3 regions of the Ensifer adhaerens genome follow, and region 2 is predicted to be linked to each of the others. Evidence: predicted binding sites of a transcription regulator. Region 2 holds the regulator's gene; each other region holds the start of a gene.

Region 1 (4,007 bases), 1.0 Mb from region 2:
GTTGCCGTTTCGACGCCTGTGGTCTTCCGGACGCTTTCAAACAAGACCAATCCACCGCTCGTTCTGCCGCAGAACCTTGGAACGATCGACGCATGGCTGGCGGCCATGGCGGCAATGCGCAACGATCTGCAGCCGCCGGCGCAGCAGTTGCAGCCGGTGGTAAGCGATGTCTGCCAAGTGCTGACGGAAGCAGGCGCGACGCTGGTGCGGATGTCAGGCTCAGGCGCAACCTGCTTCGGCATTTTCGACAACGGTGCGCATGCGGCTGCGACAGCGCGCACTCTTTCGGAGGCGCAACCCGGCTGGTACGTTCTCGCCTGCAACACGACAGGAAGAGGCAAATAGAATGGCCGGCATCGACCAAAAACGTCCCTTCATTCCCATCGGAATTGCTGTTCTGACCGTTTCAGATACGCGCACACTCGCTGACGATAAATCGGGCGACACGCTGGAAGCGCGCGTGCGTGACGCCGGTCATCGCCTCGAAGCCCGCGCGATCGTGCCGGACGATCGGGCCAAGATTTACGACCAGGTAAAGGCCTGGACGCTGGAGCCGACGATCGACGTGGTGATCACGACCGGCGGCACGGGTTTCACCGGCCGGGATGTGACGCCGGAGGCGCTGGAGCCGCTGTTCGAAAAACGCATGGACGGCTTCTCCGAAGTGTTCCACCGGATTTCCTACGAAAAGATCGGCACCTCGACCATCCAGTCGCGCGCGACCGGCGGGGTCGCCAACGCCACCTTCATCTTCGTTCTGCCGGGATCGCCAGGGGCCTGCCGGGACGCCTGGGACGGCATCTTGAAGCAGCAGCTCGACTACCGGCACATGCCCTGCAATTTCGTCGAGATCATGCCCCGACTCGACGAGCACCTGAAACGCGGCTGAGCCGGAACCCGCCACGCGCAACCATCGCTCTTCGGGTGCGTCTGTTACCTTTGTAACTGACAGCCATTTTTTGCCTCGTTAGCGTCCGATTACCAGCCAGCGAAGATCGGACGCCGCACGTTTCTCTTCGGGCTGCAAAAACGCCTCCCCGCCAATATCCCCGGGCGGGGAGAACAAGGGGATACGACGTGCAGCCAGAATGCTGCCCGGCAAGAACTTTATCAGACAAGGTCATTTGAGAGACACCTTGAGGTGCCGTCCCCTGGACTGGCACCTTTTTAGTGCGTGGAGGTCAAGGGCGCGCCGGTCTGCCTTCGATGGCAACCCAGGCCGGAACGAGCTCGGTAGGGAGCTTGCGAACGGCCCGGACGTTCGTCATGTCGCCGAGGCAACGGTTGCCCGCCGCCGCCGCCAGGGCATCGTTCTTGTTCATCAGGAAACCCGCTTCCAGCGGCTTCTTTCGCCGGACCATACGGCTGAAAAACGGCTTGCGATGCATCCGGGAATCGGAGAACCGCGCGGGCGTCCTGTTCAGCGAGACGTATTCGGCAAGTTCGTCAATCCAGCGACCGATCGGGCGCGCGCCGGGCTCAAGCAACATCAGCCATTCACCGCGTGCCGAGCGCACGACATCGCCGAGATCCCAATCGAGGCAAAAGCGGCAACCGGCGGCCTCGGCCACGCGCGACGAACCGTCCCTGGAGCCATGGTCTAGGATGATCACATCGCTGACGAGACCCTCCACGGCGCCGGCAACGAGCACCGAAAGCGTCTGCACCAGTTCGGCTTCGTTGTCCTGTGTTTCCATTATGATCGTCAGCATAGCCCGTCCTACCGCATCACCGTCACAATTGCTACATCCGCAGACCGGCGTCGGCGGTCTGCTGGGAGGCATCTTGGATCCATACGAAAACCTCCTGCTTTTTGTTCTTGAATTGTTCTCGTTTTCGCGATAGGAAAATAGTCAGAACAAAACGGGATCAGAAATCTGATTCCGGGGAGATTCCAATGACCGAGCTGTCTCAGATCAGGCAGGGTGCGCTCGCACCCGCCAATACGGCAGATGTCGCCGACGCGATGATGAGCGCAACCGGATTGCGGATCGACATTGACCGTCGCCGCGGGCGCGGTGCCGGACTCAACATGTCCGGCCGCTTCGAGCCACAGGCGCGGGAAAGCTTCGACGACGGCTGGGAGAGCCTGGAGGACCTGCCACCGTTCAAGACCGAAGTGCAGGTCGAGAAGCCGCGGTCGGTGATCACCCGGAACGATTCTCCCGATATCTCCTTCGATCGTTCGATCAACCCCTATCGCGGATGCGAGCACGGCTGCATCTATTGCTTCGCCCGTCCGACGCATGCCTTCATGGGCCTCTCGGCGGGCCTTGATTTCGAAGCCAAGCTCTTTGCCAAGCCGGATGCTGCTCGGCTCCTGGAGCGCGAACTGGCGCGGCCGGATTACAAGGTCAGGCCAATCGCCATTGGTACCAACACGGATCCCTATCAGCCGATCGAAAAGGAATGGCGCATCATGCGCCAGATCCTGGAAGTACTCAGCGAGGCCAACCATCCGGTCATGATCGTCACGAAATCGGCGATGGTGACCCGTGACATCGACATTCTTGCGCCGATGGCCGAGAAGGGACTGGTCCGGGTCGGCATCTCGGTCACGACGCTCGATCGCAAACTGGCACGAACGATGGAGCCGCGCGCGGCGACTCCTCCGAAGCGCCTGGAGGCGGTTCGCGCCCTCGCCGAGGCGGGCATTCCCGCCGGCGTTCTCGTCTCGCCCATCATCCCCGCGCTCAACGACCATGAGATCGAGCGGGTGCTCGAAGCGGCCAGGACGGCTGGAGCGACCGAAGCGAGTTATGTTCTCTTGCGGCTGCCGCTGGAAGTTAGCCCGCTGTTTCGCGACTGGCTGCTGCGCAACTATCCGGACCGTTATCGCCATGTCATGTCACTCATCCGCTCCATGCGGGGCGGCAAGGACTATGACGCCGAATTCGGCAAGCGCATGAAAGGCGCCGGTCCCTATGCGTGGCAGATCGGCCGCCGCTTCGATCTCGCCACCAAGCGCCTTGGCTTCAACCCGACACGCCGGCAGCTTCGCGACGACCTCTTCGTGCCGCCGCTGGGAACGGGGGTGCAACTCTCGCTTCTTTGACGATTTTCCGGGTGGCCTGCGCAGGGCCATTCCGGGTTCGTGACCGATGCTGCGCGCTGACGATGCCGGGAGATGGGATACCGCCACCACATTCCCTCAAGCAACCGGCGCCCAGAGGTCACAAAACAGTTCCGATGCCCTGCCCCCGCCTGGGGCATCGGCCATCCCCCCGTCCGCCGCCGCACTCGGACCTGGGGGCTTGAAGAGAATCGGTCGATCATGCGAATTAGACTTATGTCTCGCAGGTCGTCCGATTCTCCCCTTTTTCCCGATATCATCGAAGCACCCGATTTCAGTTTTGAACTCTCGGCGAAGGGGGACGGTTTCTGGCCTGTCGCCGGCGCCGATGAAGCTGGCCGCGGCCCGCTCGCAGGGCCGGTCGTAGCAGCCGCAGTCATCCTGGATCCCGACGCCATTCCCGAAGGCCTCGATGACAGCAAGAAGCTCAGCGCCCAGGCACGCGAGAGGCTGTTCGAAGCAATTCTCGCGACATCGGAGGTATCGATCGCCTCAGCTTCCGCCGGCACGATAGATGCCACCGACATCCGCAAGGCAAGTCTGGAAGCGATGCGGCGCGCGGTGGCGGGCCTCACCTCGTCCGCCCGCTTCGTGCTCGTCGACGGCCGTGACGTGCCGCCCGGGCTTTCATGCCACGCCAAAGCTGTCGTGAAAGGTGACGCGCGGTCGTTGTCGATCGCCGCTGCTTCGATTGTCGCCAAGGTTACCCGGGATCGCATGATGGCCCGCGCCGATCTCGCCCATCCCGGTTACGGCTTCGCGCTCCATGCCGGCTATGCGACCGTGACCCATCGCCGCGCCATTGAAGCCCAAGGCCCCTGCGCTCTTCACCGCATGAGCTTCCGGCCGTTGCGGCAAGACGACTAGCGCCTGCCCCATCCTCAATAGACGATCAACCCGACGCGCCCGGTTCCGAAACGCGCGGATGGCTGAC
Region 2 (4,007 bases):
TTCCACTTGATGATCTCGGCCTCTTCAGCCACGGCCGGCCCCGTCACCATCAGACAGCCCACCAACCCGAACAGCAATCTACGCATGCAAAGCCCCCGTTTGCGCGCATTTTGATAGGTCGCCGCGTGACTGTCGAGGGTGGGCGACCCGTACCCACGCAATATTTAGGAATATTCACCTCTCGTGCAGACCGATGCTCACGCCAGGGAATTACATGGCGAAGGGATCTTTCGACGACTTGGTCTGGCCGCCGCCCGCAAACGGGTCATTGTTCGGCGCATTACTGCCGGCGCCCGCAAAGGGATCGGCGGCCTTCCCCTGCCCGCCGTTCGGCATCAGCGCGTTCACGGCCTCCTGGCATTTGAACATCTCGCTGACGGCCTTCATCGAATCACGCAGACTGAGGCTCGCCACCACGCGCCCTTCGAACGCCAGCGCCAGCGTATTCTTGCGCACGAATTCGGTGAAGAAATCTGTATTGGAGAAATTGACGACCAGGGCCTTCGAACCCGTGAGGTCCACGCCGAACGCAACGGCCGGCCACTGGCGGCCGCGGTCGAGCTGCAAGGCGACGTCATACTCCCTTTGAGGCTCGATCGATTTCCAGGTAGCATTGCCGATCGAAAGAAACGCCAGGTTCGCCGATCCCCTTGGATAGAAGCCGATACGAAGGATCGCGCCGGCGTCATAGCTCGTCGCCGCGTAGCACGAGCCGCCCAAGGACGGATCGGAACCGACCGTCCAGGCATTGATCCGCTTCCAGATATTCGAACGACCTTCTTCAGCAGAGGCCGCTCCGGCCGCCGCCAACAGACCGAGAACCGCCAACGACAATCTATGCATGCAACCACCCCACTTTCCCCGCAAAGTTATCGTATTTTTGCAACCTGTCGAGACAGTGCAGCGCGATCACAACATGGATTTGTGCGCGCCGAAAGCGAGGACACGGACTGCTACAACCGATGCGATCGCAAGTCGGCCAATCGCGCCAGGATCGACGGGCCCTGCCGCCGCGCACCTCTGGCGCAAACCGGTCACAGCCTGAACTCAAAGACCTGTTGAACACGTGAGAGTGATCGCCAAGTTTGCTGGACTTCGGAACGAAAGCGCGGTTCACATCGTTAACCGCCCCGTAGTGCCACCCTTGCCTCAAAGTGGACGATCACCGTGCTTGCCGCCCTGCTTCTCGCTTCGATAGTCGCATCGCCTAACATGCCTGACGTCAAGCTCAGTGCCGCCACGGTCGATGAACTCCAGACGGACTTCGAAACCGCCGTCCCCTGCCACCAGATTGATGGACGCAACGTGTGGAAGGGTGCCATTGCGTTCTACATCCAGTCGTTCGTCTATGACGGCGACACGCCCGTCGCGACCGATGCGGCGGACGCGGTGCTTCCCGAAGACAACAGCGCAGAGACGGTGAAGGAATTCGAAGACGCCTGCGCCGCCACGCAGCCGGCCTGACCCTCGCCATCAGAACGCTCGCGATTCGCTCGACGCAGTCCAATACGGTCGTTTCCAACCACACAATCATCACCAAAACCCGCTTTGCTCCCGTAAAAGTGACCAACCGGCACGCGCAGTCCCGCCAATTGACTGAATTCACGGAATTTTAGGCACTTGCAGAACACATATGGAACAGATAGTGTCTGTTCTTGATTTGTTTCACGCCTTCTGGAGCGACGTGCCATGCTGACCCGCAAGCAACAGGAATTGCTTCTGTTCATTCACGAACGCATGAAGGAGTCGGGCGTCCCACCGTCATTCGATGAAATGAAGGATGCGCTCGACCTAGCGTCGAAGTCCGGCATCCACCGTCTGATTACCGCGCTCGAAGAACGCGGGTTCATTCGCCGTCTGCCGAACCGGGCCCGCGCGCTCGAGGTCATCAAGCTTCCGGAAGCCTACGCGTCCAGCCAGCAGCAGCCACGTCGCGGCTTCTCGCCGAGCGTGATCGAGGGAAGCCTCGGCAAGCCGGCGGCGGCAGCCCCTGCCGCACCACCGAAGCCGGCGCCGGTGGCCGAAAACACATCAGTTTCCGTGCCGGTCATGGGCCGCATCGCTGCCGGTGTGCCGATCTCGGCGATCCAGAACAACACGCACGACATCACCGTTCCGCTCGACATGATCGGCAACGGCGAACACTACGCCCTCGAAGTCAAGGGCGACTCGATGATCGAAGCCGGCATCTTCGACGGCGACACCGTGATCATCCGAAATGGCAATACCGCCAACCCCGGCGACATCATCGTGGCGCTCGTGGATGACGAGGAAGCGACGCTGAAGCGATTCCGACGCAAGGGCGCATCGATTGCGCTTGAGGCCGCAAACCCTGCCTACGAGACACGGATCTTCGGGCCTGATCGTGTGAAGATCCAGGGCAAGCTCGTTGGGCTGATCCGCCGCTACCACTGATCCCAGATAAAAATCTGGTACTCGGAAGAACCTCGCTGCCGCTTGCGGTAGCGAGGTTCTTCTTGTTCATCCGATAACGCGTCGCCTACTCGTGGATGGTGTATTCGCCGAGTTCGCAAAGGTCCTGCGTATCTTCGGTCGTATCGAGGCCCGAATCCTCTTCGAACTCGAAGCGCATGTCGTACTTGCAGACATCCCGGCCGTCAGCGATGGTGATTTCCATGTTCTCGCCGGGATTCAGAACCTGCCGGCCGAAAACATCGTCTTCCCACTCGTTGACGCCTACCGGCGACGTGTAGAAATTGGTCAGAACTGCACTTGTGTTGTTCTTCAGCTTGAAAACCAGGTCCTCTGCCCGCGCCTCGAATGTGGTCGCAGCAAAGAGGATTAACGCCGTCAGGACAAGTTTCGTCTTCATATAAGCCATTGCCTCCGTTTGATGATGACGGACGCTACCGATGCGGCTGATGTCAGCGGAGTCATCGTTCCCCCTCTACCGATTTCACCGAAGCGATAAGATCCGTACGGGGCTTAGAAGACGTGGCTTGTGCGGGCGTGTGGCATGCCTGAGCGAAAGCACCTACGCGTCGCAACCCGGAGTAAGCTGAGGAAGGTAATCGTTCCGACCTCTTCTTGAAGCATTGCTGCTCGCTGGGCAGGAGCAATCGGCCTTGCCGGACGTTCTGCCTGTGGAAAGCGCCCGAACCGCAAATTCGCTTTGTGCTTTTTCCGAAAATGCCTCTTGCGGATTTTCTGCAATCATTCTAAATCCCCGCCAACGCTCGGTTATCCGAGCCGTGAGGCCTCGTGGCGGAGTGGTGACGCAGAGGACTGCAAATCCTTGTACCCCGGTTCAATTCCGGGCGAGGCCTCCAAATACATTCACCAATATAATCAATATGTTGCAGTCGTCGCGAAGCGGAAAAAACACCGCTTCCGCGTAACGCTATGTTGCTGCGAGAATCCTTTGCTTTCCCTGCACTTCCACGAGGCGACGGCGGATCCACACGACATGAAATGCGACATGTTCAATGCGAACCCCGAGCCAGAAACCCGCTCACCAGCTGTAGGTGCTTGAACCCCGGTTCCCTTCGCGGCGCCGACAAACACGTCGCAGGTCACCATCTCTGCCGAAGGCTGTCATAGTGCCCTCAGGGCCGCCCTGTGAGCGTCCATAAGGGTCACGACGGGATCGGTCACGCTGCCACTCCATCACCTTCCGCAAGAAGCGCTCGCCCTTCACATCGATCTCGGCGAGCACGATTCCGACGACAACCTCCGCGATTTTTTCGAGGCTCAACAGGTACTCCTGATGCTGTCTGTCGTCCCTTAAGAGGCGCCTCCTTGCCGAATTGGGCGTGGCGCGGAAAGGGTTCCGAGACACCAAACCCGTCAAAGATCGCACAAATCCCTCGCCGGCGTATTTCGACATCGTCGCCAGCAAAACATAGTCGCGCTGCGGCTTAAGCGTGGGTTCCTTCCCGTCGCTGCGGCGGCACAGCATGGCGTCCACCTTCTGAATTAAGCAACTTCTAAAGTTACGCTTGAAGCCGCTCGCAACCGTGGCATTCTTACCGGCGATAGAGGGGAGG
Region 3 (4,007 bases), 780 kb from region 2:
ACGCGAGAATTGCGCCTGCAATATTATTGCACTTCGCCGCTCAGCGCCATGAGATCGATGGTTGCGCAGTCTCTAGAGGGTGCAAGTGAGGAGGGTTTGACCTGCTCACACCTTCTCTACGAAACCATCCAGCACTCGCTTTTGTCCTGCCCGGTCGAAGTCGATGGTGAGCTTGTTGCCTTCGATGGCGGCGATGTTGCCGTTGCCGAACTTCATGTGGAAGACGCGGTCGCCGACCGAGAAGCGCGAGGGTTCGGTGGCCGTCGATTTCGCCACCAGCTCGCCGTCGATGGTGCGGCCGCGCGGGCCGCTTTCGCCGTAGCCGATGCGTTCGACCGCATGGCCGGAGCGCGTGCCCCAGTTGTCGCGGGTGGCATCGGAGCGGTGCTGCTGGGCACGCTTCCAGCCGGGTGTCGAATAGTTGTTCTGGAAGGGATCGGCCTTGTCGAAGCGTGACTGGCCGTAACCGCCGCGGCCATAGCCGCCATAGGACTGTTCGTTTTCGGCCACGTCCACATGGGCGAGCGGCAGTTCGTCGAGGAAGCGCGACGGCATGGTCGACTGCCAGAGGCCGTGGATTCGGCGGTTGGAGACGAACCAGATGTGGCAGCGGTGCTTGGCGCGGGTGATGCCGACATAGGCGAGGCGCCGTTCTTCCTCGAGGCCGGAGCGACCACCCTCATCGAGCGCGCGCTGATGCGGAAACAGGCCTTCCTCCCAGCCGGGCAGGAAGACGGTGTCGAACTCCAGGCCCTTGGCCGAGTGCAGCGTCATGATCGAGACGGCATCGAGGTTCTCGTTCTGCTCGGCATCCATGACCAGAGCGACGTGTTCGAGGAAGCCGCGCAGTGACTCAAACGCTTCCATCGAGCGGATGAGTTCCTTCAGGTTTTCCAACCGTCCGGGAGCTTCTGCCGATTTGTCGTTCTGCCACATGGCGGTGTAGCCGCTCTCGTCGAGGATCTGCTCGGCGAGTTCGGTATGGACCGTCGTCTCAAGCAGGCTCTGCCAGCGGCGGAAATCGGTGACGACATCGAACAGGGCTTTCCGCGCCTTCGGCTTCAGCTCGTCGGTCTCGATGATCTCGGAGGCAGCCGCGAGCATCGGCACATCACGGGCGCGGGCATAGTCGTGCAGCGTGCGCACGGTGGTGTCGCCAAGGCCGCGTTTCGGCGTGTTGACGATGCGCTCGAAGGCGAGGTCGTCGGCCGGCTGGCAGACCAGGCGGAAATAGGCCATGGCGTCGCGGATTTCGAGGCGCTCGTAGAAGCGCGGGCCGCCGATGACGCGGTAGTTGAGGCCGAGGGTGACGAACCGGTCTTCGAACTCGCGCATCTGGAACGAGGCGCGCACCAGAATCGCCATGTCGTTCAGATTGTGCTTCTGGCGCTGGAGCTGCTCGATCTCCTCGCCGACGGCGCGGGCTTCCTCTTCGGAATCCCAGGCGGCGTGCACCTGCACCTTTTCATCGTCCGGATCGGTACGGTCGGTAAAGAGCGTCTTGCCGAGGCGGCCTTCGTTGTGGGCAATCAGATGACCGGCAGCGCCGAGGATATGTTCGGTCGAGCGGTAGTTGCGCTCGAGCTTGATCACCTTGGCGCCCGGGAAGTCCTTCTCGAAGCGCAGGATGTTATCCACTTCCGCGCCGCGCCAGCCGTAGATCGACTGGTCGTCGTCGCCGACGCAGCAGACGTTCTGCGGCACGCCCTTCGGCCGCTGGGCCAAGAGCCGCAGCCACATATACTGGGCCGTGTTGGTGTCCTGGTACTCGTCGACGAGAATGTAGCGGAACTTGTCGTGATAGTCCTTCAGCACGTCCGCATGCATGCGGAAAATGCGGATCGGGTGCAGGAGAAGATCGCCGAAGTCGCAGGCGTTCAGGGTCAATAGCCGGTTCTGGTAGGCGGCGTAGAGTTCGCGGCCCTTGCCATTGGCAAAGGCGCGGGCGTCGCCCTCGGGGATCTGCGCGGGATCGAGGCCCTTGTTCTTCCACCCGTCGATCATGCCGGCGAACTGCTTGGCGGGCCAGCGCTTGTCGTCGATGCCTTCGGCCTGGATCAGCTGCTTGATCAGCCTGATCACGTCATCGGTGTCGAGAATGGTGAAATCGGAACGCAGGCCGACGAGCTCGGCGTGGCGACGCAGCAGCTTGACGCCGATCGAGTGGAAGGTGCCGAGCCAGGGCATGCCTTCGACCGCATGGCCGACGAGCACGCCGATGCGCTCCTTCATCTCGCGCGCCGCCTTGTTGGTGAAGGTCACCGCCAGGATCTGCGAGGGGAAGGCGCGGCCGGTGGAAAGGATATGGGCGATGCGGGTCGTCAGCACCCGGGTCTTGCCTGTGCCGGCGCCGGCAAGCACGAGAACCGGCCCATCGAGCGTTTCGACCGCTTCGGACTGTTCCGGGTTGAGGCCGGAGAGATAATCCGGGCGCGGCTGGGCGCGATCACGCGCCGCCATGGCGCGCGCAGCGATACCTCCGGCGGCTGGAATACCTCCAGGGGCTGGCGACTGCTTGCGCGGCGCCGGCTCCTCGTCGAAGAAAGGAATATCGTCGAAACCACTCATCATGCGGCTCAATGTAGTGATTCGGTGGGGAAAGGCCAGAAAGGATGTTCTTCTTTTATTCCGTTTTCTGCGCCCGGCGCACCAAGCCTGTGGAAAGACAGGCGATTTCGAAACCGCTTATTCTTGGTCGCCCGATTTATTCTGTGGTTTTGTCGAAGACGGCATCGACCGGCACCTGCAGAGCGGTCGCAAGCTGGTTGGTGCGGGCGGCAAGCGAGATCACCCGAAGCAGATCCGCGTGCTGGGCATCGCTCATGCCCTTGGCCTTCGCGGCCGCCGTGTGGGAATGGGCGCAGTAGCCGCAGCCATTGGTGACGGAGACGGCAATGTAGAGCATCTCCTTCACCAGCGGATCGAGGGCCGAAGGTGTTGCCATCACAGCCTTGACGTCGCGCCAGGTCTGCTCCAGCAGCTCCGGATCGAAGGCGAGCCACAGCCACATGTTGTTGATGAAATCGGATTTGCGCGTGGCGCGGATGTCGTCGAACACGGCTTTGACGCGCGGGTCGGCTTCCGGGTTTTGGGGCGGGGTAACGGTGCTCATGGGTGTCCTTCACTGTTGTCGCCTGGTGGCGCACGCGGGCGGGCCGGTCGCTTGATGCGATGACGATAGCCAAGGTCGCAGCGATTGCCAGCGTTGCGTTTGGGGCAGCCGTCGTCGATGCGTTCAATTGGGGATTTCGTTGCAGGGTTGGTTGTTCGCGCCGAATGGTCCTGATGTAAACAGCACGCCTTTGCTCGAACCCTGATAGGCGTTGCCGTTCTGCGTGACGATGAAGACCCTGCGTCCGCAGAAGCCCGTCGGCCGTGCGGCAACCACGCGTGTCTGGCCGCTGGCGTCAGTGACGGTCTTGGGGTTGCAGGCCCCGTAAGGCGTGTCGGCCATGCGAATGGTTGCGGTCGAGGCGCGGCTGAGCGGTGTGGAACTACCCGGCGGGAACGTACCCGAAGCCGTGCCTGCAGCGGCCACGGCCGATTGCGTGATCTGAAAGTCTGCGGTGCCGTCGTCACCCGCTTCGAAAAGCACAGCGAAAACGACCTTGCGCTCGTCAAACGTGTTTCAGCCAAAACCTGGTTGTGCTCCATAGGTCGGTAACCTAGAAGTAGCTTCGGACGCTCGAAGCGGCGTTCAGGCAGGAGCCCGATCATGATCAAGATGAGCGTCTACTATCCGGCCGATGGCGGCTCGAAGTTCGACCACGACTACTACCGCACCACCCACATGCCCTTGCTCGAGGAGCGGCTCGGCGATGCCTGCCTGCGCTACGAGATCGACAGGGGCGTTGCCGGTCGCGAGCCTGGAAGCGCGCCACAGTTTGTCGCGGCGTGCCACGTCTACTCGCCGAGCCTCGAGACATTCCAGGAGGCGTTAGGTCCGCACCGCGCCGAGATCTCCGCGGATGTCGCCAACTATACGGACATCACGCCCATCGTTCAGA

The links. Region 2 encodes LexA, which represses DNA repair genes until DNA is damaged. Its sites were predicted from a motif close to TGTTCNNNNTGTGTTCNG; they were not measured.
Region 1: a site for LexA is predicted at 1,815-1,832, ahead of LAC81_RS02535 (PA0069 family radical SAM protein). Genes of this name have one in related genera too.
Region 3: a site for LexA is predicted at 2,614-2,631, ahead of LAC81_RS11655 (ATP-dependent helicase). Genes of this name have one in related genera too.

Annotation. Positions count from the first base shown of each region.
Region 1 is NZ_CP083349.1:528,965-532,971, reverse strand. Features, by position in the region: gene LAC81_RS02550 (4-(cytidine 5'-diphospho)-2-C-methyl-D-erythritol kinase) at 1-345, shown strand, start outside; gene moaB (molybdenum cofactor biosynthesis protein B) at 347-889, shown strand; gene LAC81_RS02540 (glycosyl transferase) at 1,182-1,712, opposite strand; gene LAC81_RS02535 (PA0069 family radical SAM protein) at 1,898-3,055, shown strand; gene LAC81_RS02530 (ribonuclease HII) at 3,290-3,940, shown strand.
Region 2 is NZ_CP083349.1:1,575,800-1,579,806, reverse strand. Features, by position in the region: gene LAC81_RS07850 (hypothetical protein) at 1-86, opposite strand, end outside; gene LAC81_RS07845 (hypothetical protein) at 211-810, opposite strand; gene LAC81_RS07840 (hypothetical protein) at 1,213-1,464, shown strand; gene lexA (transcriptional repressor LexA) at 1,690-2,415, shown strand; gene LAC81_RS07830 (hypothetical protein) at 2,501-2,833, opposite strand; tRNA gene LAC81_RS07825 (tRNA-Cys) at 3,217-3,290, shown strand; gene LAC81_RS07820 (hypothetical protein) at 3,473-3,919, opposite strand.
Region 3 is NZ_CP083349.1:2,355,543-2,359,549, reverse strand. Features, by position in the region: gene LAC81_RS11655 (ATP-dependent helicase) at 106-2,571, opposite strand; gene LAC81_RS11650 (carboxymuconolactone decarboxylase family protein) at 2,705-3,112, opposite strand; gene LAC81_RS11645 (hypothetical protein) at 3,236-3,595, opposite strand; gene LAC81_RS11640 (EthD family reductase) at 3,716-4,007, shown strand, end outside.